3 regions of the Rhizobium sp. H4 genome follow, and region 1 is predicted to be linked to each of the others. Evidence: riboswitches for the same ligand, from Rfam matches in the RefSeq annotation. Region 1 holds a riboswitch; each other region holds the start of a gene.
The links. A riboswitch is a leader RNA that binds a small molecule or an ion and turns the genes downstream of it on or off. The one in region 1 is predicted to bind thiamine pyrophosphate.
Positions count from the first base shown of each region.

Region 2: another riboswitch for thiamine pyrophosphate. It lies ahead of C4N04_RS23360 (ABC transporter permease); the one in region 1 lies ahead of thiM (hydroxyethylthiazole kinase).
Region 3: another riboswitch for thiamine pyrophosphate. It lies ahead of thiC (phosphomethylpyrimidine synthase ThiC); the one in region 1 lies ahead of thiM (hydroxyethylthiazole kinase).

Region 1 is NZ_PSOW01000004.1:246,030-255,757, reverse strand. Features, by position in the region: gene C4N04_RS08160 (ABC transporter permease) at 1-713, opposite strand, end outside; gene C4N04_RS08155 (ABC transporter substrate-binding protein) at 921-2,447, opposite strand; gene C4N04_RS08150 (DUF1349 domain-containing protein) at 2,674-3,258, shown strand; TPP riboswitch at 3,354-3,450, shown strand; gene thiM (hydroxyethylthiazole kinase) at 3,492-4,295, shown strand; gene thiE (thiamine phosphate synthase) at 4,292-4,927, shown strand; gene thiD (bifunctional hydroxymethylpyrimidine kinase/phosphomethylpyrimidine kinase) at 4,924-5,757, shown strand; gene C4N04_RS08130 (hypothetical protein) at 6,205-6,501, shown strand; gene C4N04_RS08125 (glycoside hydrolase family 3 N-terminal domain-containing protein) at 6,526-7,548, shown strand; gene C4N04_RS08120 (ABC transporter substrate-binding protein) at 7,593-9,239, shown strand; gene C4N04_RS08115 (ABC transporter permease) at 9,296-9,728, shown strand, end outside.
Region 2 is NZ_PSOW01000016.1:83,463-93,190, reverse strand. Features, by position in the region: gene C4N04_RS23390 (NADH-quinone oxidoreductase subunit NuoF) at 1-854, opposite strand, end outside; gene C4N04_RS23385 (formate dehydrogenase subunit gamma) at 851-1,330, opposite strand; gene C4N04_RS23380 (LysR family transcriptional regulator) at 1,459-2,352, opposite strand; gene C4N04_RS23375 (metalloregulator ArsR/SmtB family transcription factor) at 2,429-2,770, opposite strand; gene C4N04_RS23370 (SDR family oxidoreductase) at 2,873-3,643, opposite strand; gene soxR (redox-sensitive transcriptional activator SoxR) at 3,760-4,230, opposite strand; TPP riboswitch at 4,555-4,668, shown strand; gene C4N04_RS23360 (ABC transporter permease) at 4,871-5,677, shown strand; gene C4N04_RS23355 (ABC transporter ATP-binding protein) at 5,674-6,486, shown strand; gene C4N04_RS23350 (ABC transporter substrate-binding protein) at 6,554-7,564, shown strand; gene C4N04_RS23345 (acyltransferase) at 7,653-8,873, shown strand; gene C4N04_RS23340 (sugar transferase) at 9,041-9,728, shown strand, end outside.
Region 3 is NZ_PSOW01000013.1:26,756-36,483, reverse strand. Features, by position in the region: gene C4N04_RS20315 (ABC transporter substrate-binding protein) at 1-125, shown strand, start outside; gene C4N04_RS20310 (ABC transporter ATP-binding protein) at 196-1,191, shown strand; gene C4N04_RS20305 (ABC transporter ATP-binding protein) at 1,188-2,174, shown strand; gene C4N04_RS20300 (ABC transporter permease) at 2,185-3,111, shown strand; gene C4N04_RS20295 (ABC transporter permease) at 3,125-4,006, shown strand; gene C4N04_RS20290 (glycerophosphodiester phosphodiesterase family protein) at 4,033-4,791, shown strand; TPP riboswitch at 4,964-5,095, shown strand; gene thiC (phosphomethylpyrimidine synthase ThiC) at 5,191-7,023, shown strand; gene thiO (glycine oxidase ThiO) at 7,026-8,009, shown strand; gene thiS (sulfur carrier protein ThiS) at 8,006-8,203, shown strand; gene C4N04_RS20270 (thiazole synthase) at 8,205-8,978, shown strand; gene C4N04_RS20265 (thiamine phosphate synthase) at 8,975-9,589, shown strand.

The DNA of each region.
Region 1 (9,728 bases):
GGGATCAACGCGTTCTTCAGCGCGTGCTTGAGGATGACCTTGCGCTCGATCAGCCCCTTGGCGCGGGCCGTACGGATATAATCATCGCCGAGCACATCGAGCATCGAGGCGCGGGTGAAGCGCAGGATCAGCGCCGAAGAGACGATACCGAGCGCAAAGGCCGGCAGTGTCAGATGATACATGCGGTCGGCAAAGGTCGAGCCGGGGCCGCCATAGCCCGAAACAGGGAAGAGATTGAGCCTGACGGCGAAGAACTGCATCAGGATGAGACCAAGCCAGAAGCTTGGAATGCTGGCGGCAAACATGGCCAGCGTCGTTGCCGCCTGGTCGACGAAGGAGCCGCGCCGATAGGCGGCATAGATACCGATCGGCAGCGCAATGATGCTGGCGATGGCAAGGGAAAACAGCGTCAGGAAAAAGGTCGGCTCGGCGCGGTCGAGCAGAGCCGACGTGACCGGCATGTTGAGGAAGATCGACTGGCCGAGATCGCCCTTCAGCAGCTGGCCGATATAATAGACATATTGCAGGCCGAGCGACTGATCGAGGCCGAGCCTGCTTCTCAGATCGGCAATATCCTGCGGCGTCGCATCCGGCCCGAGCATGACCGCGGCCGGATCCCCCGGCGTCACCCGCACGATGACGAAGACGATCGTGACGACGAGAAACATCACGACGATCATGCCGAACAGGCGCTGGAGGATGTAGCGGATCATCCGAACTTTGCTCCTCGGCTTGGTTCGCGCAGCATCCACCTTCCCTCATTCCTGTGCTTGTCACAGGAATCCAGCGCGCCCAAGTCCTTGGGCGCGAAAGACTCTTTGATCGGATAAGGGTCAATCACGGCGCAGAAGCGCCGTGGCTGGATTCCTGTGACAACCACAGGAATGAGGGAGCAACTGGCGGCCACCGAAATCACTCCATCACTTCTTGATCGAAGCGTTCCAGAAATACGGCCACGGAGCCGGATCGACGCCTTCGAGCTTGACCGATTTCGCCGAAACCGCGTTGAAATCGCCGATCTTCATGAAGGGCGCATCGGCATAAACGGCCTTCTGGACATCGGCCCAGAGTGCGACACGCTTCTTCGGATCGACTTCGGAGGTGAAGGCATCGACGGCGGCCTTGCGGGCCGGCGTATCCCACCAGCCGGGCGAGCTGGTCGAGAGCGAGCCGATCAGCGCCGGCTCCGGCAGGAACGGGCTGTGGGTGATGTAGATATCCCAGAGCTTCGGATCGGTACGGCGCTGCGTCAGCGTCGCCCAATCCACCACCTGCATATCGACGGTGAAGCCGGCAAGCTTCAGATATTCGGCGGCGACCTGCGCCATCTTGTAATGGAATTCGTACTGGCGGCTGGTCAGGATGCGGATCGGCTCGCCATTGTATCCGGCCTTCTTGGCGGCAGCCGCCGCCCCTTCCGGATCGGCGACATTGTAGGCGCCTTCGGCGCCGGCATCGGTCGACCAGGAAAAGGTCTTCGGATAGATGGCGCCGTCGAGCGCATAGAAATCCGTGCTGCCGAAGGCGGCGGCCAGCATGTCTTCCATGCTGAGCGCCTGGCGGATCGCCTTGCGAACCTCGACATTCCCGGCAACACCTTCCTTCGTGTTGAAGACGAAAACTGGATAACCGAAGGGCTTGAGCATGACCGGCTGCGAGGCGGTCGAGGCCTTCAGCTTGTCGTAGGATTCGACCGGGATCGAATCGACATAATCGTACTGGCCGGAAACGGCGGCCTCGACGCGGGTATTCGGATCCGGCACCGGCACGAAGCGGATTTCGTCGAGATACTGACGGCGGGCGCCGCCATAACCATTGCTGTCGCCTTCGCGCGACTTGTATCCGTCGAAGCGGACGAGCTGGATATATTGGTCGGCCTTGCGCTCCTTCAGCATATAGGGGCCGGTGCCGATGAACTCCTTCATCGGCTCGTCCTGCTTTTCCGACGGGATGATGATCGCCGCCGAATTGTTGAAGGCGAGCAGCGAGGTCAGCGGCGCATAGGGCTGCTTCAGCGTGATGGTCACGGTCGCCGGATCGGCAGCCGCGATCTTGTCGATGAAGCCCGCCACCTGCTTGCCGCGCGAGGCGATCTTCATCCAGCGGTTCAGCGAGGCGACGACATCCTCGGACGTCATGTCGCTATTGTCGTGGAACTTGATGCCGGCCCTGAGCTTGATCGTATAGGTTTTGCCGTCGGCGCTGATCTCGGGCAGGCTTTCGGCCAGAAGCGGCGTCACGTTCCAGCTCTTGTCGAAGGTGTAGAGCGTTTCGAAAATATGCTGCGTGACGATGCCGACGAGATCGGCCGTCGACGACATCGGATCGAGCGTCGGCGGCTCGCCGATCGTCGCGACATTGATGACGCCGCCCTTTTCCTCAGCAAGCAAGGTCGAAGGCAGGGCGACGAGCGCAGTGCCGAGCAGGAATGCGACAAGCGTTTTCATATGAGAGCTCCCGGTTAAGTTCCACAATTATGTAATTCATGTTTTTGTAACAGAATAAGAGATGAAATGATCGTGTCAAGCGGAAGCCGTGGATTATGTCGTGAGACGAGGTCGCAGCGGCAAACAGCACCGAACCGCGTGTGCGGCTAGCCGCCTGCCCGAAGCTCGCGCATTATGCGAGCGTGAAGAATCGGCAGCGCCACGGCTTCAATAGAGCGAGGATGGAATGAGCATCGATTTCAACGACGGAAAATGGCGGAACGAACCGGAAAGCTGGCACGCCGACGCAACCGGCCTGACGCTGACAACAGGCGAAAAGACCGATTTCTGGCGGGAAACCTATTACGGCTTCACCCGCGACAGCGGCCACTTCCTCGCCTTCCCGACGACCGAGAGCTTCACCGCGCAGATCCGCGTACAAGGCGAGTTCCGCACCCTTTACGACCAGGCCGGCCTGATGGTGCGCCTCGACGAAAAACGCTGGGTCAAGACAGGCGTCGAATTCACCGACGGCGAGGCCTTCCTGAGCACCGTCGTCACCGACGGCAGGTCCGACTGGTCGGTGTCGCAGCCTTTCAAGGAACTCAAAGATTTCCGCATCCGCGTCACCCTCGCAGGCGGCGCCCTGCGTATCCAGGCCTCCCGCGACGGCAGCCGCTGGCCGCTACTGCGGTTAGCGCCCTTCCCCGCTGCCGGCCGATACGAGGTTGGGCCGACCGCGTGCACGCCGGAGCGAAGCGGGTTGACGGTGCGTTTTTCGGAGTTTTCGATCGGGCCGGCAATTACGACGGATCTGCATGATTTAAGTTGAGGAACGCTGTGATGCGTTCAACCAGATTTGTCGGAAGGCAGGCGGAACGCTATTTTCGGGATGACAGCCGCGTCGTTCTCTGCGAAAAAGAGCGGGATGAGAGACAGGGGCGTTCGTCGACAGGCGGGCTGAGAAGAACCCTTCGAACCTGAACCGGATAATGCCGGCGGAGGGAGTCGCTCGGGGCATCGCCGTCGACGCGCCCCGCGCCTGCCCCGCCTGAAAGGGGCGCCATGCAGAGCAAGACCACCTCGGGAGCCATGCTGGAGGCGATGCGGGAGAAGCCGCCGCTCGTCCACTGCATCACCAATTATGTCGCCATGAACGTCGCGGCCAATGTCCTGCTTGCCTCAGGCGCTTCGCCCGCCATGGTGCATGCGGCTGAGGAAGCCGGCGAATTCGCCGGCATCGCGAGCGCGCTGACCGTCAATATCGGCACGCTGTCGACGCAATGGCTCGACGGCATGCAGGCGGCGGCCAAGGCGGCAGCCTCAGCCGGCAAACCCTGGGTGCTCGATCCGGTGGCGCATTATGCCACCGCCTTTCGCCGCCAAGCAGTCACCGATCTGCTGGCGCTGAAGCCCACGATCATCCGCGGCAATGCTTCCGAGATCATCGCGCTTGCCGGCGGGGAAAGCCGCGGCCAGGGCGTCGACAGCCGCGATCCGGTCGAGCAGGCGGAAGATTCGGCCCGTCGGCTCGCGGAGCGGCAGCAGGCCATCGTCGCCGTCACCGGCGCCGTCGATTTCGTGACCGATGGCGAAAGAGCCGTGCGCATCAAGGGCGGATCGGTGCTGATGCCGCAGGTGACCGCGCTCGGCTGCTCACTGACCTGCCTTATCGGCGCCTTTGCCGCCACCGCGCCCGAGGATCTGTTCGGCGCGACGGTCGCAGCGCTCGCAACCTTTGCCGTCGCTGGCGAAGATGCCGCACTCGGGGCGGCCGGCCCCGGCTCGTTCGCCTGGCGCTTCCTCGATGCGCTGGCCGCGCTCGACGGCGAAGCGCTGGATGCGAGAGCCAGGGTATCGATTGCATGAAGGCTTTCGACCTTTCGCTCTATCTCGTGCTCGATCCGGATCTCTGCGCCCCGATCGGCATGGTCGAGACCGCCCGGCTTGCCGTTGCCGGCGGCGCGACAATGGTGCAACTGCGCGACAAAAGAGCCGGCACTTCGAAGATGATCGAGACCGGCCGCGCCTTGAGAATGGCGCTCGGTGGCACCGGCGCCCGTCTCATCGTCAATGACGATGTCGAGGCGGCGATCGCCATCGGCGCCGACGGGTTGCATATCGGCCAGGAGGACCTGAACGCGCGCGCCGCGCGGGAGATGATCGGTCCCGACATGATCCTCGGCCTCTCGGTCGAAACCGAGGCGCTCGCCGCCGCCGTCGATCCGGGTCTCGTCGATTATACGGGCGTCGGCCCGGTGTTTGCGACGCCAACCAAGGCCGACCACAAGCAGCCGATCGGCTTTGATGGTCTCGCCAGACTGGTGCAGCTCTCGCCAGTGACGTCCGTCGCCATCGGCGGGCTGAAGGCGGATCATGTGGCCGAAGTCTTTGCTGCCGGCGCCAAGGGGCTTGCCGTCGTCTCCGCCATCTGCGGCACGCCGGACCCGGAAGCGGCCACGCGCCGCATAGCTGCAGAAATTCGAAAGGTTCCGGCATGATCCGCAACGTTCTTTCCATCGCCGGCTCCGATCCCTCGGGCGGCGCCGGCATCCAGGCCGATCTCAAGGCCTTTTCCGCCCGCGGCGTCTACGGCATGGCGGTGCTGACCGCGCTGACGGCGCAGAACACCCAAGGGGTCACCGGCGTGCATCTGGTGCCGCCTCCATTCGTCGCCGACCAGATCGCTGCCGTCTTTGCCGATGTGCGCGTCGATGCGGTCAAGATCGGCATGATCGCCAATGCCGAGATCGCCGAGGCCGTCGCCGCCGCACTTTCTAAAGCTCTGGCCGCAGCAACAGCCAACGGACGCGGCATTCCTGTCGTCCTCGATCCCGTCATGATCGCCAAAGGCGGTGCCGCCCTGCTCGCGCCCGAAGCGGTCGACGTGCTGACCCTCCGGCTGCTGCCGCTCGCCACGCTTTTGACGCCGAACCTGCCGGAGGCCGCCGCGCTGCTGCACCAGCCGGTCGCGACGAGCCGGGCTGACATGGCGGCGCAGGCCGAACAGCTGCGCGCACTCGGCCCGGCCGCCGTGCTGGTCAAGGGCGGCCATCTCGACTGCGACGAAAGCCCCGACGTGCTGGCCGCCGCCGATGGCCTGCACTGGTTCGAAGCCCAGCGGGTGCCGACCAAGAACACCCACGGCACCGGATGCACACTGTCGAGCGCGCTGGCGGCCGAGCTTGCCAAGGGCGCCTCGGCGCGGCAGGCCGTTTCGATTGCCAAGGATTATCTTGCCGGCGCGGTCGCGGCGGCCGGAAATCTCAGCGTCGGCTCCGGCCACGGTCCGGTGCAGCATTTTCATGCGCTTTGGAAAGACGGCGAATGAAGGCAGCCGCCCCTCATCCGCCTGCCGGCACCGACCGGGGTCGAACCACGGGTCTCGACCCGTCCTTCGGCCCCCCGTAAACGGGCGAAGGGGGATAGCCGCAGCCTCTCCGTTCCTCTCTGCCTCTCGCAGGGCACGTCCCCTCGCCCCGTTTACGGGGAGAGGGTTAGGGTGAGGGGCAGCTACGGACGCCAACCAGACGGCCGTGGCCTTATGCGAGCATGACGAAGAGGAGCTGACCCACTTTGTCAGCAGTTTGAAACGGCCCGTCCATCCTGGGCCGTTTTTTGTTCGTCGCCTACTTTGCGTTGAAGTCACAGCTATCACGGGAGGCAGCCGCTTTGACCTTCTGAAAAACCCTGTTGACAAGCCCGACGAGATGGCCAAGTCTATGACATAAGAGGGATATATATTCCGTAACTACGGAATTGCAGGAGGAATGTCGGGGTGCCAGACCTGCTTGTGAGCCTGTATTCCGCAAAGCTTGCCGACCTGAAACAGAGAGCCGACAACGTCGGCGCCGCCATCCGCCCGGCACTCCCCCCGGAACTGCATCTCGTCGTCAACTGGGTTCGCGAACGGTTCAGCGAGAACTGGGCAAGCGAGGTCTCGGTCGGCCATGCCTATGCCTTCATCGGCGATGCCGGTCCCATCGATTTTTACGCCAGGACCGCAGGCGCCATCACCATCCCGGCCCCCGACAAGGGCATCTACGAAGGCATGCTGAGAAGCATGCCGCAATGACCATCTGATACCGGAGTACTAGACTTGTCCTCGACCCCGCTCGCCCTTTTTGTCGGCCTTCCTAATCCGGTTCTTTCGGATGATGAATTTGCGCTCTTTCGCGAGACCAATCCGCTCGGCCTCTTCGTCGGCCGGCGCAATCAGCGCGAGCCGGAGCAGACCAAGCGGCTGATCGAACGCTTCCGTGAAGCCGTCGGCCGCGACGATGCGCCTGTCTTTACCGACCAGGAAGGCGGCCGCGTCCAGCATCTCGATGCCGGCCCCTGGCCGCTCTTCCGCAGCTTCGGCCAGTTTGCCGAACTGGCGCGCCGCGATTTCGAGCTCGGCAAACGAGCCCTGCGCCTTTCCTCCCAGGCCATGGGGGCGATGATGACGGAACTTGGCCTTTCCAGCGGCTGCTCGCCCGTTCTCGACCTCGTCTTCGAGACGACGAGCGCGGTGATCGGCGCCCGCTCCTTCGGCCCGGATCCCGATGTCATCGCCGCCCTCAGCCGCGAGGTGGTCGACGGCCTGCTCGAGACCGGCAACATGCCTGTGATGAAGCACATTCCCGGCCATGGCCGCGCGACGCTCGACTCGCACAAGGAGCGTCCGATCGTCGACGCCAGCCGCGAAATGCTCGCTGCCACCGATTTCAAACCCTTCGTCGCCCTGAAGGATACGCCTTGGGCCATGGTCGCCCACGTCGTCTATTCGGCTTACGACGCGGAGCTGCCGGCCTCCGTCTCGCCTGTCATGCACGACGTCATCCGCAACGATCTAGGTTATGACGGTGTGCTGATCTCCGACTGCATCTTCATGGAGTCGCTCTCCGGCACGCTGCCGGAGCGCGTGAGCCAAGTGCTCGACGCAGGTTTCGACATCGCGCTGCACAGCCATGGCGACATTCCCGAAAGCGAAGCCGCTGCCAAAGCCGCCCGCCCACTGACGGATGCCGCGCTGCAGCGCATCGCCGCCGGCAAGGCCCGCCTCGGCAATCTCAAGATCGACGTCCGCGCCGCCCACCGCCAAGTCGAAGACATGTTTGCCAGCGCCTCGGTCTTCTGACCGGCGCGCCATCTCTCACCGCATAAGAAAAAGGGGAATAGGACATGAAAAAATATCTTCTTGCCGCCGCTGCGCTGTCGCTGCTTTCGGGCTCTGCCATGGCGCAGACGATCCTGACGGCGAATATCGAACCGGCGACGACTTGGGTTCGCAACTTCAACCCGTTCAACCAGACCTCGGCGCGCCAGTCGACGCTCGATTTCATCTATGAGCCGCTTGTTATTTTCAACCGCTTCGACAGCAACAAGCCGGTCTATCGTCTGGCCGAAAGCTTCAAACTGTCCGACGACCTGAAGAGCATTGAGTTCAAGCTGCGCCCCGACCTGAAATGGTCGGACGGCAAGCCGCTGACCTCAGCCGACGTCAAGTTCACCTATGATTACCTGAAGAAATTCCCGGCGCTCGACTTCGTCAGCATTTGGACCTTCGTCACCGACGTCCAGGCCGTCGACGGCCAGACGGTGCGTTTCACGCTCGCCAATCCGAGCTCGCTCGCCGCCGAGCAGATCTCGCAGCTGCCGATCGTCCCCGAACATGTCTGGAAGGATGTCGCCGACCCGGTCACCTTCGCCAACGAAAACCCGGTCGGCAGCGGCCCGCTGACCGAGGTGCCGCGTTTCACCGGTCAGACCTACGATCAGTGCCGCAATCCCAACTACTGGGACAATGAGCACCTGAAGGTCGATTGCATCCGTTTCCCGCAGCTTGCCGACAACAACCAGATCCTGACGGCAACGGCCGACGGCACGCTCGATTGGGGCGTCTCCTTCATCCCCGATATTGATAATGTCTATGTCTCCAAGGATCCGGAACATTTCCACTACTGGTATTCGCCGAGCAGCATGGTCGCCTTCCTGTTCAACCTGGAAACCGCGAACGAGAACAACAAGAAGGCCTTCAACGATGTGAAGTTTCGCCGTGCGCTCGGCATGGCGCTCGACCGCAAGACGATGATCGACGTCGCCGGCTACGGCTATCCGACGCTGAACGAAGATCCCGGCCTGATGGGCGAGCTTTACAAAAGCTGGGCGGATCCGTCGGTCAAGGCCGATTTCGGCAAGTTCGCGACGTATGACGCCGACGCCGCCAAGGCGCTGCTCGACGAAGCCGGCTACAAGGACAAGGACGGCGACGGCTTCCGCGACAATCCCGACGGTACGAAGATCTCCTTCTCGATCATCGTTCCGAATTCCTGGACGGACTGGGTCGACACCGTCAACATCGCCGTCGAAGGCATGCAGGCGGTCGGCATCGACGCCAAGATCGAAACGCCGGAGGAAGCCGTCTGGACAGGCAACCTCATCAACGGCAGCTTCGATGCGGCGATCAACAGCCTGCCGGCCTCGGCCTCGCCCTATTATCCCTACAAGCGCGCCTTCAGCGCCTCGGACAAGGGCAAGACCCGCTTCACCGCCCAGCGCTGGTTCAATCCCGATGTCGAGAAGCTCGTCGTCGAATTCACCCATACCGCCGACCTCGCCAAGCAGAAGGACGCGATGAACAAGGCGCAGCGCATCGTCGCCGAAAACATGCCTGTCATTCCGGTGTTCAACAATCCGAACTGGTACCAGTACAACACCAAGCGCTTCACCGGCTGGTCGACCAAGGAAAACCCCTTCGTCAATCCGTCGATTTCGCGCACCAATCCGGCACGCCTGTTGAACCTGCTCGCTCTCGAGCCGGTCAAGTAAGGCATTGATCCCGGGAGCGGTGCTTTCAACGCCGCTCCCGCCACGACGGAGTTTCCATGGCTTTCCTGCTTCGCCGTCTCGTCTTCTATATGGCGGCCTTCATCGCGGCAGCGACGATCAATTTCTTCCTGCCCCGGCTGATGCCGGGCGATCCCGTGCAGATCATGTTTGCGAGCGCCGGCACTGAACTGCCGCCGGAAAGCCTGCAGGCGCTGAAGCTCACCTTCGGCTTCGTCGACGGGCCGCTCTGGCAGCAATATCTCACCTATCTCGGCAGCATCTTCACCGGCGATCTCGGCCGCTCGATCAAATATTTCCCGCTACCGGTCACCTCGGTGCTCGGCCATGCCCTCGTCTGGACGGTCGGCCTGATGGGAACGGCAACGATCATCAGCTTCGCGCTCGGCACCTTGCTCGGCATCGTCGCCGCCTGGCGCCGCGGCAGCAGGTTCGACGTTATCGTCTCCGTCGGCGCGATTTTTGCGACCT
Region 2 (9,728 bases), on a different contig from region 1:
CCGCGCTTGCCTTCGAGGCTGTTCAAAAGCGCCGTCTCCTCGCCGCAGACATAGGCGCCGGCGCCGGTGCGCACCTCGATATCGAAAGCGCGGCCCGAGCCGAGCACCGACGGGCCGAGGATCCCGGCTTGCCGCGCGATGCCGACGGCCTCGGTCATCGCGGCGATCGCATGCGGATATTCCGAACGCGTATAGACGAAGCCCTTCGTGGCGCCGGTCGCAAGTCCCGAAATCGCCATGCCCTCGATCAGCACGAAGGGATCACCCTCCATGATCATCCGGTCTGCAAAGGTGCCGCTGTCGCCTTCATCGGCATTGCAGACGATATATTTGCGTTCGCCGGCCGCATCGAGGACGGTCTTCCACTTGATGCCTGTGGGGAAACCCGCGCCGCCGCGTCCACGCAGGCCGGAATCGGTGACCTCCTTGACGATTTCGGCGGGCGCCATCGAAACGGCGCGGCGAAGGCCGGCAAGGCCGCCATGCGCCTCGTAATCCGAAAGCGAGAGCGGATCGATCACGCCGCAGCGGGCGAAGGTCAGGCGGGTCTGTTGCTTCAGGAACGGGAGGTCTTCAACCTCCCCGAGACAGAGCGGGTGATCGCCGCCATTGACGATCCCGGCGTCGAAGAGACCGGGCACATCCCTTTCTTTCACCGGTCCGTAGCCGATGCGCTTGCCGGCAAGCTCGACCTCGATCAGCGGCTCCAGCCAGAACATTCCGCGCGAGCCGTTGCGCACGATCTCGGCATCGAGGCCGCGGGCGACGATCTCCTGGGTAATCGCCTTTGCCACCTTTTCGGCCCCGAGCGCCAGCGCAGCGGCATCGCGCGGAACATAAATCTTGACTGTCATCGGCGCGCCTCCGCGACGAGTTCCGTCGCCAGCTGATCGTCGACCCGGGCATACACCTCGCCGTCGAGCATCGCCGACGGGCCGCAGGCGCAGAGCCCGAGGCAGTAGACCGCCTCCAGCGTCACACTGCCATCGAGCGTCGTCTGGTGAAAATCGATGCCGAGCAGCGCCTTGACGCGCTCAGCCAGCGCGTCGCCGCCCATCGACTGACAGGCCTCGGCGCGACAGAGCTTCAGCACATGTCGCCCGGCCGGGTGGTCGCGATAATCGTGATAAAAGGTCATTACCCCATGCACCTCGGCGCGCGAGAGGTTCAGTTCCTCCGCGATCACGGGCAGGGCTTGCTGCGGCACATACCCGAATTCCTGCTGAACTTGATGCAGAATGGGAAGCAGCGGCCCTTCAAGGAAGCGAAGGTCGGCGACAATGGTACGCGTGCGCGCTGCAATATCGCCTTCGGCGATATGAATGGTCATAGGGCAGCCCTCCCAGCCGCTGGTTGCGGAATGGCGCCCTCCCCAGCCGAGGCCATTCGTCGCCCAGCATCTCAAGGAAGCCGGCGGCGATCAATAAAGCTATCTCGTGGATCGATAGATTTTTCCTATCAGAGCTCTTCATCCTGCACGAGCACTCGCGCTTCATGCAGCAAGGCCGACACGAGCGGCGTGAACGGCTCGCGATAGGGCGCGACGAGGCCGACCAGATGGTGGGCCTCCGGCTCAACAATCGGAATCATTCGGATTTCAATTGGGAATCCAAATGATTTCGCGACGTTGCGCGGCATGATGCTGGCCCAACGTCCGGTTCTGACATGCGAGAACAGCACGATCATCGAGTTGGATTCGAGTGTCGGATGCACTGTGGCCCCCGCTTCCGTCAGGTGCCGGTTGATGATGCGTCGGTTCTGCATGTCGGCGGTCAATAGACAAAGCCGAAGATCGCCGACCTCCTTCCAGGTCACGTTGTCGCGATCGGACAGCGGGCTGCCCGCAGCCGTGATCAGGTGATAACGCTCGGCATAGAGGGGAACACTGGTGACACGTCCGAGCGGCTCATTTTCAAGATAGGTGATACCGGCATCGATCTCGAGATTTTCGAGCATGCTCAGCACCTGCAGCGAATTGCGCGAGACGATCGAGAAGGTGACGCCCGGATGTCGTTCCTGAAAGGGCGTGGTGATGCGCGAAAGCATGGCGAGGGCCGTCGGGATGGCGGCGAGACGAATGTGGCCGGAAAGACCGCGCCGCGCCGCGCGCATTTCCTCGCGCATGGTGCGGGCATCGCCGACGATGCGCCGCGCCCATTCGAGCACGCGCTGCCCCTCCGGCGTCAGCCCCTGATATCGCGACCCGCGCTGCACCAGCATGACGCCGAGCTGATCCTCCAGCTGGCGGATGGCGGCCGAGAGCGTCGGCTGCGAGATCCCGCATTCCTCCGCGGCGCGGCCGAAATGCTTTTCATTGGCAAGGGCGATGAAGAATTCCAGCTTGTCGATCATCCGGTCTCCCGATCCGGCGTGAGGTCATCCGGATCCAGCCCATCCTCGTGCGCAGCCGCCGCGCTACGCGACATGCTTAACCGTTTTCGGCAGCCGGAAAAAGATCGAACAATGATTCGAGGAAGGCGAGCACACTGAGATCGCCGATGCTGTAATAAACCAGCCTGCCTTCGCGGCGCGTATTGACCAGACCTACAAGCCTCAGGCGCGCGAGCTGCTGCGAGACCATTGCCTGTTGAATGCCGAGAATAGTCTCGATTTCACCGACCGTCCGCTCCTCATTCGCTAATATGCAGAGAATCAGAAGTCGGGTCTGGTGCGCCAGCGCTTTCAGCAGATCGCTCGCCTCGTGGGCTTTTCCAGCGAGTTTGTGCAAGTCCTGGCCGGACATCCCCGGCTCGGGTTTGGGCAACGGCATTCGGTATCTCGGAAGGAAGCACTGAGGTAGATCAGTACAATAGCATATTCACACAAGCGAATTATTCCAAAGTAACGAAATGCCAAAAAAAGTCCAAGCAAATCAGCAGATAAGCTGACCGCCATTGATCTCGATCACCTGACCGGTGATGTAGCCCGAAAGCAAAGGGGCGGCCAGAAAGAGATAGGCGGGAGCACAATCCTCCGCCGTGCCGAGCCGCTGTAAAGGTATGGTCTTCTTCGTCTGCTCCAGCTTTTCGCGGGAGGAATAGCGCTCATGGAAATCCGTCTCGATCGTTCCCGGCGAGACGCAATTGACCCGGATGCCATCCGGCGCCAGCTCACGGGCAAGCGCCTTGGAATAGGTGGAAACGAAGGCTTTCGAGGCCGAATAGACCGAAGAACCGGGACTGCCGCCGGTCAGCGCTGAAATCGAAACGGTGTTGACGATGGCCGCGCCTTCGGCCGCCTTCAATGCCGGCAACAGCGCCCGGGTCAACGCCACCACCGACGTCTGGTTCAGCCGCACGATCGCTTCATAATCTGCGTCCGTCAGCGTCGCAGCCGGAAAACGGCCGAGCATGGTGCCGGCATTGTTGACGAGCACATGCACCTTGTCGAAGAAGGCGAGAGCGTCCTCCGCAAATTGCGCGGCGCCGCCGGCGGCGGTGAAATCGGCGTGCAGCAACAGCGCCCGTCTTTCCGATTCGGCCGTCAGCAGGAAATCCGGCAGATCCCGTCCAGGTTTGCGGCCGGTATGGACGATCACCTTCGCGCCGCAATCCAGGAACTGGCGGGCCACCTCGAGGCCGATACCCCGGCCGGCGCCGGTGACGACGACATTGCGATTTTCGAATAGTCTCGGATGGAACACGAAGCCGTCCTCCTCGCGGACAATGCCGCCGGTTGCGCCCTTCGCCCTTAACATATGAGCGCGCCGGCCGAAAGAAAGGCATGCACCGATCTTTCCGCCGGAGACCTCGGGAAAGCTCAGCTTTCGTTCTCGTTCTCCAGTAGCCGCGCACCCGGCCCTTCTTCGCCAAGCCGATCGCAGGGATTGCGCAACGGACAGCTCTCGATCGACAGGCAGCCGCAGCCGATGCAGCCGGTCAGGCGGTCGCGCAGCAGGCTGAGCCGTCTGATTCGCTCGTCGAGTTCATTCTTCCAGCGCGCCGACAGCGTCTGCCAGTCGGCAACCGTCGGTGTGCGCCCCTGCGGCAGAGAGGCGAACGCCGTCTGGATTTCTAAGAGCGGAATGCCGACACGCTGCGCCACTTTGATGATGCCGAGCCGGCGAAGCACGTCACGTCCGTAGCGCCGCTGATTGCCGCGTGTACGGATGCTGGAGATCAGCCCCTTGGCCTCATAGAAATGCAGCGCCGAAACGGCAAGACCACTGCGTTCCGCCACTTCGCCAACCGTCAGAAGCCTGCCGAGCGGCGTTGCAGAAATCGTATCCATCACCCTCTTGACCTCAATATTAGTTGAGGTTTTATAAGGCCTACTCCACCGGTCGTAAAGCAGGAAGAAGCGACGCGCGATCACCAGGCGATAACAGGCCGAAATCATGGCGCCGGCATTTGCGGCCCTCGCACCGGCCGCGTCCTGCAATAGAGAGCCGCCCAAGACGAGCTCGGGTTCCGTTCCCGGCAGGTACGGAACCTCGGAAAACACCCGGACAGAACTCCGTCCGGGTGTTTTTTCGCGTCTGCGGTTCGGTTCCGACCGGACGAACGGGATCGTGATTTTGCGGTTGCGGTAAGAAAACCTGGATGATAGTTTTCGCCGAAATCACAGGGGAGCTCCGTGTCGCCGGGGCTGAGATGAGAAGCGCAAGCCTCCGGACCCTTCAAAGCTGATCTGGGTAATGCCAGCGGAGCGAGGTTCAGATGTTTCCGAGCGCACAAGTGTCACCCTGGCCGATGTCCGGCGGCTTCCCCGGCACCATTCTCGATGTCTTCGACAGGTTTGCGTATCTGCGCCGCCGCGCGACTAATCAAGCGCGCAAAGGAGGCTGCGGCGCTTTGAATTGCTGCATGACCTTGGATCGATTCCGATTTGAAGACTCATGCAGCCGGACGAAAGCCTGAAATCGACGTTGATGACATCGCCACCACCATCGGATTCGCGTGTTGCCGCGCTCGGTGCCGGCCTGTACCGGGCGATCCCGGCCCTGCTCGCCGGTTTTGTCTTTCTGGCCGCATGGGAACTTTATGTCGATCTTTCCGGCATCAAACCATCCATCCTGCCAGCACCTTCGCGTATCCTTACCCAAGGCTGGCTGAACCGCGAAGCGTTAATAGCAAACACCTGGCCGACGCTCGGCGCCACACTCGGCGGCTTCGCCCTGTCGCTCGCCTTCGCTTTCGTCTCGTCGATCCTGATGGATTTCATGCCCTCCATGCGCCGGGCGTTGCTGCCGATCTTCATTGGCAGCCAGACCCTGCCGCTGGTGGCGATCGCGCCGCTCGTCGTTCTCTGGTTCGGATTCGGCCTGTTGCCGAAGATATTGTTGGTAGCGCTCGTCACCTTCTTCCCGCTGCTCGTCGCCCTGCTGCAGGGTTATGAGGCGACCGACCGCGACATCGCTGAACTCTTGAACTCGATGAAGGCAAGCCGCTGGCGCATTTTCCGCCTGGCCCGGCTTCCCTCCTCGCTGCCCTATTTTTTCGCCGGCCTCAGGATCTCGATCACCTATGCCGTCGTTGGCGCGATCTTTGCCGAATATGCGGGAGCCGCGCGCGGCCTCGGCATCTATATCCTCAACGCCAAGAACAATTTCCGGCCGGATCTCGTCCTCGCCGCCGTCGTCGTCAGCGCCGTGCTGACACTCTGCCTCTTCGCAGTGACGCTGATGATCGAGCGTCTCGTCATGCCCTGGCAACCGTCCGGGGAGCGCCGCCGATGACCGATGAACTGGTCGAACTGCGTAAGATTTCGAAAACCTTCGACGGCATGCAGGTGCTCGGCGATATTTCGCTCGCGGTCGCAAGCGGCGAGTTCGTTTCGATCGTCGGCCCCTCCGGCTCCGGAAAATCGACGGTGCTTCGATTGCTGACCCAGGCGCTGCGACCCGATTCCGGCGCCCTGCTGTTCAAGGGCGCGCCCCTCGAACAGACGCCGCATTCCTTCGCCTTCATGCCGCAACGCGATGCGCTGATGCCCTGGCGCCGGATCATCGACAATGCCGCACTCGGCCTGGAGGTGCGCGGCATGAGCCGCCGCGCCGCCCGCGCCACGGTGGCGCCGCTGTTCGAGCACTTCGGCCTTGCCGGCTTCGAACACCATTATCCCGCCGAACTTTCCGGCGGCATGCGCCAGCGCGCCGCGCTGTTGCGCACCGTCGTCCAGAGCCAGGACGTGCTGCTCCTCGACGAGCCTTTCGGCGCGCTGGACGCGCTGACACGCATGCAGATCCAGGAATGGCTGCAGGGCATGTGGACGCAACATCGCTGGACGGCCTTGTTGATCACCCACGATGTTCGCGAGGCGGTATTCCTCTCCGACCGGATCTACGTGCTATCGGCCCGCCCGGCGCGTATCATCCGCCAATTCCGCGTTCCCCTGCCCCGCCCGAGAAGCATCGCCGATCTCGGCTCGCCGGCGGCCCAGGCGATCGAGACCGAAATCCTGCAAACCCTGCTTCATCCGCTAGAACAGGATGATTTTAGGCCGGTCGGCCCAAATTCCGAATCCCGTTCTGATTTAAAGAGTTAGAGCATGACGTTGTCCGAAGACCGCTCACCTTTTCGGCATTATGCTCTAGAGACCTGAGGAGGTCACCATGCTGCTTCTCACCCGTCGACAGACGATCCTCGCCGCCCTCGCGACAAGCCTCGCCGGCCGCACCGCCTACGCCCAGTCAGCGCCGGCAAAGGTTCGCATTGCGCTAGACTGGACGCCCAACACCAACCATATCGGCATCTATGTCGCCAAGGCGAAGGGCTTCTATGCGGCCGCCGGACTCGATGTCGAAATTCTACCCTTTACCGATACCAGCGCCGGCACGCTGGTGTCGAACGGGGTTGCCGATTTCGGCATTAGTAGCGAGATCGAGGCCATGACGCAGCGCGCCGGCGGCGGTGACGTGAAGATGGTCTATGGCGTCGTCCAGACCGAAACCGCGCGCCTGATCTACAAGGGCGGACGCGACGACATCAAGCGCCCAAAGGATCTCGACGGCAAGACCTATGGCGGCTTCGGCGGCACCTGGGAGAGCGCGCTGGTCTCCGCGATGATCCGCAATGACGGCGGCACGGGCGACGTCAAAACCGTTACCCTCGGCACCTCCGCCTACGAGGCGCTGGACAATGGCTCGATCGATTTCACGCTGGAGATCTACACCTGGGAAGGCATCGCCGCCGAACTGGAAAACCGCAAGATCGGCCGCTTCCACTATTCCGATTACGGTATTCCCGACGAGCAAACGACGGTCATCGTCTCCAGCGACGCCTATCTCTCGGCCAGCCGGGAACACGCCCGCGCCTTTATCCAGGCGACGCGCCAGGGTTATGCCTACTCCGTCGACCATCCCGACGAAGCCTGCGAACTGCTGATTTCGAACAGCAATGGCGCACTGATGAATACGGAACTGGTAAAGGCGTCCCAGAAGGCATTGATCGATGGGCATTTCCTCAAATCCGAGGCCGGCGTGATCGGCACAATCGATCCGGCGAAGGCCGATGCCATCGGCGCCTTCCTGCTCGAGAACGGCATCCTGGTCGATGCGAATGGCGCAAAGCTCAAGGAGAAGCCGGACTTTTCCACCTATTATACCAACGAACTTCTCGGCTGAACCCATCCCGGCCTTGCCCGAGGCGGGGTTCCACGGCAAGCTTTTGCTTGGTGCGGTTTGAGCCGGATCGGGCAGGGTGAGGAACGACATGCGACCACAGGAGAGGCTAGCCGGAGCGGACTTTCTGCGCGCGACGGCCTGCCTGCTGGTGCTTGCTCATCATCTCGCGCTCCGGCTGGATATGCGCCGAATTCCCGATGAATTGGCACCGGCGGCGCATATTCTCCGCTTCGGCAATTTCGGCGTCGCCATTTTCTTCGTGCTCAGCGGCTTTCTTCTGGCCCGGCCTTTCTGGCGCGCGCTCGATGCCGGCAGCGACATGCCGAGCCTTGCCAGCTATACCATCCGCAGGGCGGCGCGGATTGCCCCCGGCTTCTGGGTCGCCGCCACCGTCGGCTTTATGGTCAGCCTGACGCTGCTTGCCGTGCCGCTGACACCGGAGCTTGCAATCCGCTATGTTTCCGGAATGCTGTTCATGAGCCAATGGCATTGGCGCACGTTTTTCCCTGTCGAAGCCGACGGACCGCTCTGGTCCATCCCCTTCGAGGTCACCAGCTATGTGCTCCTGCCGGGCTGCTTTTTCCTCTTGTTTCGCCTGCCGCGGCTGCGGCAGCGCCGGTTGCTGGCCCGTTCCGCCTGGCTCTGCGTCATTGCCGTCGTCCTCATTGCCCATCTGGCGATCCTCAGGTTCTTCGCGCTGGACGACATCGGGCGGGGCTGGGCCTATGGCCTGCAGGGCGGGGCGAAGGAATGGATGCCCAACTACAATCCGATCGGCTTCTTCGCCGTCTTCGCGCTCGGCGCGCTTGCCGCCGGCATCGACGTTATGCTGCCTGCAAGGCGTTCCTTCTGGTTCGATGCCGCAGCACTTCTCGCTTTATCCATCGCCGGCTACCGCCTCGCCATATCGCCAGGCGGTTCGGCCGAGGCTTACGGCTGGCTAGACATCCCCTACGGATTTCCGGTCTTTCCGCTGGCGATCGCAACCGCACTCGTATCGCTCTGCCATTCGCATCACCTGGGCAGGTTGCTCGACAACACTCCCGTCCGCTACGTCGCCAAGATCTCGTTCGGCATCTATATCTGGCAGGAGATCATCCTGACATTGATCCAAAGACTCGATCCCGGTTCGTTCGGCGCTTCCTCAGACAATGTCGTCATCGGCTGGCTGCAATCCTGCGCACTGACGGCGGCGCTTGTCCTTCTGGCGGCAAGTCTCAGCTACCATCTGTTGGAACGACCGGCGATCGAATTCGGAAACCGTCTGACATCTCGCCCACCCGATCGGGCTACTCCTTTTAAAGTATAATATTGTTTTCGCCTCAACTATAGGCATTAAGGTTAACCAGGAATACTCCCATTTTTGGTGTCTCCAGGGTTAGCGATTTGTTAATTATGACGATGACAAACCTTACCTGAGCATGTATTTGTCTCCACACAGTTCAGAATTGCATCTAAACTTGTGGGCCTTGCTTAATGTATGCTTTTACTTCGAAGACGAGTTCACGCTTCGATCCGTCTCAGCGTCAGACCAAAACCAGGACCCTGGTCATAGCGAATTCCAACATTCGCCAGCCGGAGAGCTTTGCCCATGGCAAAGCAAAGCCGGCACTGCGGTTGGCCGTGAAACGGCTGATCGACATCGTCATCTCGGCCAGCGCCCTCCTCGTGCTGGCGCCGCTTTTTCTGGCGATCGCTCTCTTCATCAAGCTCGACGATGGCGGTCCGGTGTTCTTCCGCCAGATCCGCTGGGGCCTGAACGGCCGGAAGATCAACGTCTTCAAATTCCGCTCGATGCGGGCGGAAGCTTGCGATCCCAGCGGCGTACAGCAGACCGTCAAGGGCGACGTCAGGATGACCGCCATCGGCGCAATGCTCCGCAGGACCAATATCGACGAACTGCCGCAACTGCTGAACGTCCTCAAGGGCGAGATGTCCCTGGTCGGCCCACGCTGCCATGCCATCAACATGCGCGCAGCCGGCAGGCTCTACGAGGAAGTGGTGCCGAACTACCACCAGCGACACGTCATGCGCCCCGGCATCACCGGCCTCGCGCAAACACGCGGCTGGCGCGGCCCGACGACAAGGCCGCTGGCAGCTCGGGCCCGCATCGCCTGTGATATCTATTATGTCAAGAATTTCAGCCTGCTGCTCGACCTGAAGA
Region 3 (9,728 bases), on a different contig from region 1:
GCGAAGATCCCGTCTACCAGGTCCTGCACCAGAACGCCGTCTTTACCGGCATGAAGTCCTCACTCAAGTGGAAGGCTGCGCCTGCCTTCGCCATGGACTTCCGCGCATCGAACTGGAACGCCTGATCAAATGCTTTCCCGCGCCGGCCGCCTATTCGCGGCCGGCGTCGTCTATTTGAAATGGAGGTGAGCTCCGATGGTTTCCAACCTTGTGGAACTGCGCGATTTGAAGGTCGCATTCGACGGCGTCCAGGTCCTGCACGGCATCGATCTCGATGTCCGCCGCGGCGAGGCGATCGGTCTCGTCGGCGAATCCGGTTGCGGCAAGTCGGTCACCTGGCTGGCGGCGCTCGGGCTCCTGCCGGGCAAGGCGACGGTCACAGGCTCCGTTCGCGTGGACGGACAGGAAATCCTCGGCAGCGCGCGCCCCGTGCTGGAGGGTGTGCGCGGCAAGCGCATCGCCATGATCTTTCAGGATCCGTCGAGTTCGCTCAATCCTGTTCTCCGCATCGGCCGGCAGATTACCGAGGCGCTGGCCATCCATCGCGGTCTGTTCGGCGCGGCGGCCGGGAGCGAGGCCTTGCGCCTGATGGACATGGTCGGCATTCCCGATGCGCGCCGCCGTTTCGATCTCTTCCCGCATGAGTTTTCCGGTGGCCAGTGTCAGCGCCTGATGATCGCCATGGCGCTCGCCGGTGAGCCGGATCTCCTCGTCGCCGATGAACCGACCACCGCCCTCGACGCCACCATTCAGGCGCAGATCCTCGATCTTTTGATCGAGCTTCGCGCCGAAACCGGCATGGCGACGATCTTCATCAGCCACGATCTCGGCGCCGTCAGCCAGGTCTGCGAACGCGCCTGCGTCATGTATGCCGGCCGCATCGTGGAGCAGGGTGCGATCGAAGCCCTCTTCGAGAGCCCGCAGCACCCCTATACGCGCGGCCTGTTCGACGCCATTCCGCGGCTCGACGGCCCGCGCGATCGGCTTATTCCGATTCCCGGGATCGTTCCGCATCCGCAAGACATGCCGGACGGATGCGCCTTTTCTCCCCGGTGTTTCAATGTCGCCATGGACTGCCGGATCCGCATGCCGGACCTGCGTTCGACCGCCGATGGTCGCGTTCTTGCCTGCCATCACCCGGTCGGAACGACACGCCGGCTTGCAATGCACGCTCTGGAGACCGCATCGTGAGCGAACCTCTGATCGAAGCCAAAGATCTGGTCAGAACCTACGCGGTGCGCCAGGGCACGTTCGGCAAGATGACGCCGGTTCGGGCCGTCGACGGAATTGCACTCAAGGTCATGGCCGGCGAAACGCTCGGTGTGGTGGGAGAGTCAGGCTCCGGCAAATCGACGCTCGGCCGCCTGCTGCTCGGGATCGATCCGCCGCAGGGAGGCGGGACTTTCTTCGAGGGCAGGCCGATGCCCAGGCTCGGCACACCGGAATGGCGGGCGCTACGCGCCAAGATGCAGCTCGTCTACCAGGATCCGCTGGCAGCCCTCGACCGGCGGTTGACGATCGCCGATCAGATCGGCGAACCGGTTGCGATTCACAGGCTGGTACCGAAGGAGCATCGGCCAACGCGTGTCGCCGAGCTGATGGCTGCCGTCGGGCTGCGGCCGGATCAGGCGGGGCGCTATCCCCACGAACTCTCCGGCGGTCAGCGGCAGCGCGCCGTCATTGCCCGCGCGCTCGCCTCGCGCCCCAAACTTCTGATCTGCGACGAGCCGGTCTCGGCCCTCGACGTGTCAATTCAGGCGCAGATCGTCAACATGCTCCGGGACCTCCAGGAGCAGCATCGTATCGCCATGATCTTCATCAGCCATGACCTCAAGGTGGTGCGCAACGTCGCCGACCGGGTTGCGGTCATGTATCTCGGGCGGATCGTCGAAGAGGCGTCGTCCGATGTCATCTTTCAGACGCCGATGCATCCCTACACCAATGCGCTGGTCTCCAGTGTGCCGGTACCGGGCAAGCCGCTCATCGGCCGGGTCATCCTGCAGAGCGAACCACCGAACCCGGCCAACCGCCCATCCGGTTGCGCCTTCCACCCGCGTTGCCCCCTGGTGGCTGATATCTGCCGCACAAGCGCGCCGCTGCTTCGAGAGGTTGCGCAAGGCCGGAGCGCGGCCTGCCACATGGTCGCCGGCGCAGGCCAGCCGGTCGCCGCGTAAGGGGAAAGCCATGCTGCGTTTCGCTCTCATCCGTCTTTTTCGTGCCCTTGTGACAATTCTCGCGGTGCTGACCTTTGCTTTCGTCGTGTTGCGCATGTCCGGCGATCCGGCCCAGGTCATGCTCGGCCCGGATGTTCCGCAGGAATCGGTCGATGCCTTCCGCAAAGCCTGGGGTCTCGATCAGCCGCTGTGGATCCAGTACATTGCCTATATAAAATCGATTTTCACCGGCGATTTCGGCGTCTCCATGCGCGACAAGGCCTCCGCCATCCAGCTGGTGATCGAACGCATTCCGGCGACATTGCAGCTCACCGTGCCGGCGCTTCTGCTCAAGCTGGTGATCGGGATTCCGGCCGGCGTCTACGCCGCCCTTCACCGCCAGAGCACGGTCGACCGGGGCGTCATCCTGGCGGCAATTTTCGGTTTCACTATCCCTTCCTTCGTCATGGGGCTGCTGTTGGTGCTGATCTTCTCCATCACCCTCGGCGTTTTGCCCTCCGGTGGGCAGGACACCTGGCAGCACGGCATCCTGCCGACACTGACGCTGAGCATCGGCGGAATCGGCATTCTCGCGCGCTTCTCGCGCAGCGCGATGATCGAAGTGATGAGCCAGCCCTATATCCGCACGGCATCCGCCAAAGGCATGAAGTGGCCGGACGTCGTCTGGCGCCACGCTTTGCCGAACGCGGCAGTGCCGATCGTCACGATCGTCGGATTCATGGTCGGTTCGTTGATCGCCGGTGCAGTCGTAGTGGAATCGATCTTCTCATGGCCTGGCATCGGCCGCCTGCTGGTCGTCTCCGTGTCCAATCGCGATCTCGCTGTCGTCCAATGCATCCTGCTGATGGTCGCCGCCGCCATGGTCGCGTCAAACCTCATCGTCGATCTGCTCTATGGCTGGCTCGATCCGCGGCTTCGCAGCCAAAGCGCCCATTGACAGGAGGCCCGGCATGAGCGTCACCGACACCGCCCGCCCGCGATCGTCCGAAGTATCCATCCTCATCCGCTTCATCAGACAGTTGCGGCGCGTGCCTTTCTCCGTCGCATTCGCCATCGGCTGGCTTGCGGCCATGGTGTTCGTAGCATTCTGCGCCGATATGATCCGCCCTTACGGCATCACCGCCATGGATTTGCGCAGCCGCCTGTCGCAGCCGGGCAATCCCGCCCATCTGCTCGGAACCGACGAGCTTGGCCGCGACGTCCTCTCCCGGCTCCTTCAGTCGATCCGGGTCTCGCTTGCCATCGCCTTCGGCGCCACGATCATCTCGGCCGTCTTCGGCACGGCGCTTGGCTTTGCTGCTGCGAAGTTCCGCGGCGCGGTCGAGCATCTTGTGCTTGTGCTCGCTGATTTCCAGGCGGCATTGCCCTTCCTCATCATGTCGCTCGCGGTTCTTGCGTTCTTCGGTTCTTCGATGCCGCTGCTGATCGGCCTGATGGGCTTTTACGGCTGGGAACGTTATGCCCGCATCGCCCGCGGGCTCGCGATCTCGGCAAGCGCGCAGGGCTATGCTGCCGCCGTCGTCCAGCTCGGAGCGAGGCCGGCGCGCGTCTACATCAACCATATCCTGCCGAACGTCGCCTCGACGCTGATCGTCTCGATGACGCTCACCTTCCCGGAGATCATTCTGATGGAAAGCGGGCTTTCCTTCCTCGGTCTCGGCGTGCAGCCGCCGGAGACCAGCCTGGGCAACATGGTTGGCTTTGGCCGCGAGTACCTGACGCGCGCACCCTGGATCATGCTGGCGCCGGCCTTCGTGATCATGATGACCACGCTTGCGATCTCGCTGGTCGGCGACTGGCTGCGCGACAAGCTTGATCCCACTCTTCGCTGATCCGTCTCATTTTTGAGGAGAACTCCATGAACAAGATCACCGGCCATCGCGGCGCCCGCAACCTATGGCCCGAAAACTCATTGACGGGCTTCCGAAACGTTCTTGCGCTCGAGATCGATGCAGTGGAATTCGACGTACACCTCACCAATTCTGGCGAGCTGGTCGTCATCCACGATGCGACGCTGGATCGCACGACGGACAAAACCGGGCCGGTTCGTGCGCTGACGCCGGAGTTGCGTGGCGAGACCCATCTTGAAGGCTCCGATGACACTGTGCCAACGCTTGCGGACGTGCTCTCGGTGCTCGTCACCGGTGGCGACAAGCAGCTCCATGTGGAGATCAAATCAGATGAAAAGGGGCGGCCTTATCCCGGCATCGTCGAAAAAGTCGCCGCCGAAATTGAAGGCTTCGGTCTTGCCGCACGCTGCCATTTAACCTCGTTCGACGTTCCTCTTCTTGAGGAGTGCCGCCGTGCGGCGCCAAATATCGCCCGCCTCGTCTCTGTGAATGCTGAATGGGCTGCGAAGCAGGGCGGATTGCGGGCCTTTCTCGAAAGGGTCGATGGTCTCGTCGATATCGTCGCCATTCATCACGAGCTGATGGCGGCGGAATGGCCGCTCATCAGGCAGAAGCTTCCATTGGAACGGCTCTGCGCCTGGACGCTGAACGATGAAACGCTGATCCGCGCCTGGCTGAAGCGTGGAATCGGCCACCTGACCTCCGACAGCCCCGACCTGGCGCTCCGCCTTCGCTCTGAAATTCGATCGCAATTCGAACCGGCCTAGCCGCGGATTGTAAGCGATCTTGTGCCGGCTTCAAAAGCGGCGAGTCGCCAGCCAAGATGAAACGGTTCCTCCCTGCGACTCATCGCTTCGCGGGGTTGCCCAGAATTCAAGGGCTGGACGAGAACACATCAGCCGTGGCTTGACACAAGCGCCGCTGCGGTCTTTGATGGCGAACATTCACCAGGGGTGTCCCGGCAAGGGGCTGAGATTCTGCTAGACGATTCGGCTTTGCCGATTGTGGCGCAGTGACCCGTTGAACCTGATCCAGTTCATACTGGCGTAGGGACGGTGCGGACGCTGCGGCTGTTGGGCGGATTTTCGCTTTGTCGCGCAAGGCGTCCTTCCATCATTCCAACACTGGAACTGGGTCTCCAAACGTCAAACCTTGGAGCCTCATCCATGAATATTGTTGCACCCCAGCTTACCCCCGTCGTCACCACCGGCTCGCTTCCGGCCTCGACCAAGATCGTCAAACCCGGAACCCTCTATCCGGATCTGCGCGTGCCGATGCGCGAAATCAGCCTTCACCCGACCTCCGGCGAGCCGCCGGTTACGGTCTATGATTCCTCCGGCCCCTATACCGATCCGGCCCATGTGGTCTCCATCGACGCCGGGCTGCCGCGTTTGCGCGAGGCCTGGGTTAGGGCGCGCGGCGACGTCGAAGCCTATGAAGGCCGTGTGGTGAAGCCTGAAGACAATGGTTTTGCCACGGGCGAGCGGCTGACGCCGGAATTTCCCATTCGCAACACGCCGCTTAAGGCAAAGGCCGGCCGCGCCGTCACCCAGCTCGCCTATGCGCGTGCCGGCATTATCACCCCGGAAATGGAGTTCATCGCGATCCGCGAAAACCTCGGCCGGCAGGCCGCGAAGGAGGCGCTCGCGCGCGACGGCGAGAGCTTCGGCGCGCATGTTCCGGATTTCGTGACGCCCGAATTCGTGCGCCGGGAAGTCGCCGAGGGCAGGGCGATCATCCCCGCCAATATCAACCACCCCGAGACCGAACCGATGATCATCGGCCGGAACTTCCTCGTGAAGATCAACGCCAATATCGGCAATTCGGCGGTCACCTCGTCAATGGCGGAAGAGGTGGAGAAGATGGTCTGGGCGATCCGCTGGGGCGCCGACACGGTCATGGACCTTTCCACCGGCCGCAACATTCACAACATCCGGGAGTGGATCATTCGCAATTCGCCGGTTCCGATCGGCACTGTTCCGCTTTACCAGGCGCTCGAAAAGGTCAACGGCATTGCCGAAGATCTGACCTGGGAAGTCTATCGGGATACGCTGATCGAACAGGCCGAGCAGGGCGTCGATTATTTCACCATCCATGCCGGCGTGCGGCTGGCCTATATCCCGCTCACCGTCAATCGCGTCACCGGCATCGTCTCACGCGGCGGCTCGATCATGGCCAAGTGGTGTCTGCATCACCACAAGGAGAGTTTCCTCTACGAGCATTTTGAGGAAATCTGCGACATCTGCCGTGCCTATGACGTCTTCTTCTCGCTCGGCGACGGTTTGCGTCCGGGGTCGATCGCGGATGCCAATGACCCAGCACAATTTGCCGAGCTGGAAACGCTTGGCGAGCTGACAAGGATTGCCTGGGCGAAGGACTGCCAGGTGATGATCGAAGGCCCCGGCCATGTGCCGATGCACAAGATCAAAGAGAATATGGACAAGCAGCTCAAGGTCTGCGGCGAAGCGCCCTTCTATACGCTCGGACCGCTGACGACCGACATCGCGCCGGGCTATGATCACATCACCTCCGGCATCGGCGCAGCCATGATCGGCTGGTTCGGCACAGCCATGCTCTGCTACGTCACGCCGAAGGAGCATCTGGGGCTGCCCGACCGCAGCGACGTCAAGACCGGCGTCATCACCTACAAGATCGCAGCGCATGCTGCCGATCTTGCCAAGGGGCATCCGGCCGCCCGCATCCGCGACGATGCGCTGTCGCGGGCGCGCTTCGAATTCCGCTGGGAGGACCAGTTCAACCTCTCCCTCGACCCGGATACGGCGCGTTCCTTCCACGACGAGACCCTGCCGAAGGAGGCGCACAAGGTGGCGCATTTCTGCTCGATGTGCGGCCCGAAATTCTGCTCCATGCGAATTTCCCACGACATTCGCGCCGAAGCTCAGAAAGAGGGATTGGAAGCGATGGCGGCCAAGTACCGCGATGGCGGCGATCTCTACGTGCCGGTCGCAGAGGCGACGAAAACGCCCGCCGGAGAATGACAATGCGCGTTCTCGTCAAGGGGGCCGGCGTTGCCGGCCTCACCGTTGCGTGGCAGCTCTATCGGCACGGTTTCAGGGTCAGCGTCGCTGATCAGGCGGGCGAGGTCGGCGCCGGCGCTTCCGGCTTTGCCGGCGGCATGCTGGCCCCGTGGTGCGAACGGGAGAGCGCGGAGGAGCCGGTGCTGACGCTCGGCCGGCTGGCCGCCGATTGGTGGGAGGCGGCATTGCCGGGTCATGTCAAACGCCGGGGAACGCTTGTCGTGGCGGGCGGGCGCGATGCCAGCGAGCTCGACCGCTTTTCCCGCCGGACAAGTGGATGGGAATGGCTGGACGAGGCGGCGATCGTAGCACTGGAGCCTGATCTCGCCGGCCGCTTCCGCAGGGCGCTGTTCTTCCGGCAGGAAGCGCATCTCGATCCGCGACAGGCGCTCTCGGCCTTGGCAGCAGGACTTGAGGATGCCCGTATGCGCCTGACGTTCGGCGAGCCCGGCGAAGCGGATGTCGATTATAACTGGGTGATCGACTGCACCGGTGCCGCCCAGATCGGCCGGCTGCCCGGATTGCGCGGTGTTCGAGGTGAGATGCTCTGCCTCGAAACAAGCGAGCTCAGTCTCTCCCGCCCCGTCCGCCTGCTGCATCCCCGCCACCCGATCTACATCGTGCCGCGCGAGAAAAACCGCTTCATGGTCGGCGCGACGATGATCGAAAGCGACGATGCCGGCCCGGTTACCGCGCGTTCGCTGATGGAGTTGCTGAACGCCGCCTATGCGATGCATCCCGCCTTTGGCGAGGCACGGGTCACGGAAACCGGCGCAGGCGTGCGCCCCGCTTATCCCGACAATCTGCCGCGTGTGACACAGGAGGGATCCACCCTCCATGTCAACGGCCTCTATCGCCACGGCTTTCTGCTGGCGCCGGCGATGGCCGGCGAGGTGGCGCGGCGTCTTCTCACAGAACAAGGACAACCGGAAAGGAGGGCGTCATGACCTTCATCATCAATGGCGAGGAACAGCAGGTCGCGGCCGCGACGCTCGCAGACCTGCTTCTCGCTCTGGACTACGAAGGCGGCTGGCTGGCAACTGCCGTCAATGGCGAGCTGGTGCACCGCGAGGACCGCGCCGATTTCAGGCTCGGCGAAGGCGACCGCATCGAAATTCTCTCACCGATGCAAGGAGGCTGAGATGCTGAAACTTTATGATGTTGAAGTCCACTCGCGCCTGCTGCTCGGCACCGCCCGCTACCCGTCACCCGCCGTCCTTGCAGAAGCCGTGAGACGCTCGAAGGCCGAAATTGTCACCGTCTCGCTTCGGCGCGAGGCCGCCGGCGGCAAGGCGGGTGGCGCCTTCTTCGAGCTGATCCGCGAGCTCGGCGTACGCGTGCTGCCGAATACCGCCGGATGCCACAGCGTGCAGGAGGCGGTGCTGACGGCAAAGATGGCGCGCGAAGTCTTCGGCACCGACTGGATCAAGCTTGAAGTGATCGGTCATCACGATACACTGCAGCCCGACGTCTTCGGCCTCGTCGAGGCGGCGGGCATCCTCACCGGCGAGGGCTTTCAGGTCTTCCCTTATACGACCGACGATCTTGTCGTCGCCGAAAGGCTGCTGGACGCCGGCTGCCGCGTTCTTATGCCCTGGTGCGCGCCGATCGGCTCCGCCATGGGACCGGTAAACCCAATGGCGCTGCGGGCATTCCGAGCACATTTTCCTGACATGCCACTCATTGTCGATGCCGGCATCGGCCGCCCGTCGCATGCCGCCGCCGTCATGGAGTACGGTTACGACGCCGTTCTTCTCAATACTGCCGTTGCCGGCGCAGGCGACCCTGCCGCCATGGCCGAGGCCTTCGCACTTGCCATCGATGCCGGCCGCCTCACGAATGACGCCGTGCCGCTGGAGCCGCGCGACATGGCCGTTCCTTCTACTCCCGTCATCGGAAAGGCCGTCTTTTCATGAAGCTCGACCCCTTCTATCTTATCGTCGACAGCGCCGAATGGATCGAGCGTCTGGTGCCGCTCGGCGTCAAACTCGTCCAGCTGCGCATCAAGGACCGGCCGGAGCCGGTGCTTCGCGAGGAGATCCGGCGTTCGAAAGCGGCCTGCACGGCAGCGGCCTGCCAATTGATCATCAACGATTACTGGAGGCTGGCGATCGATGAGGGATGCGATTTCATTCATCTCGGGCAGGAAGACCTGATGGCGGCCGAACTGGCTGCCATTCGCCGCGCCGGCCTGAAGCTCGGCCTTTCCACGCACGATCCATCAGAACTAGAAACCGCGCTGGCCGCCGCGCCGGACTATGTTGCCCTTGGGCCGGTCTGGCCCACGATCCTCAAAGAAATGAAATGGGCGCCGCAAGGCGTCGAACGCCTTGCGGACTGGCGACGGCGCGTCGGACCAATGCCGCTCGTTGCCATTGGCGGGATCACCGCCGAACGCGCGCCGCTGGTGTTGGAAAACGGCGCCGATAGCGCTGCCGTGGTCACCGATATCACTCGCAACCCGGATCCCGAGGCCCGCACACGACAGTGGCTGGCCGCGACCGCGCCTTGGCGATCTGTCGGTTGAGACGCCGCACCTGATCCTTCTGAAATATATTTCAGATAGTGAATTATATTGACAGCCCTCGAGCTTTACGTTTAGCTGCCCATACCGGACGTCGAGGAGGAAGTCCGGACTTCAACACGATCAGCGGCGCTTTTCGGCG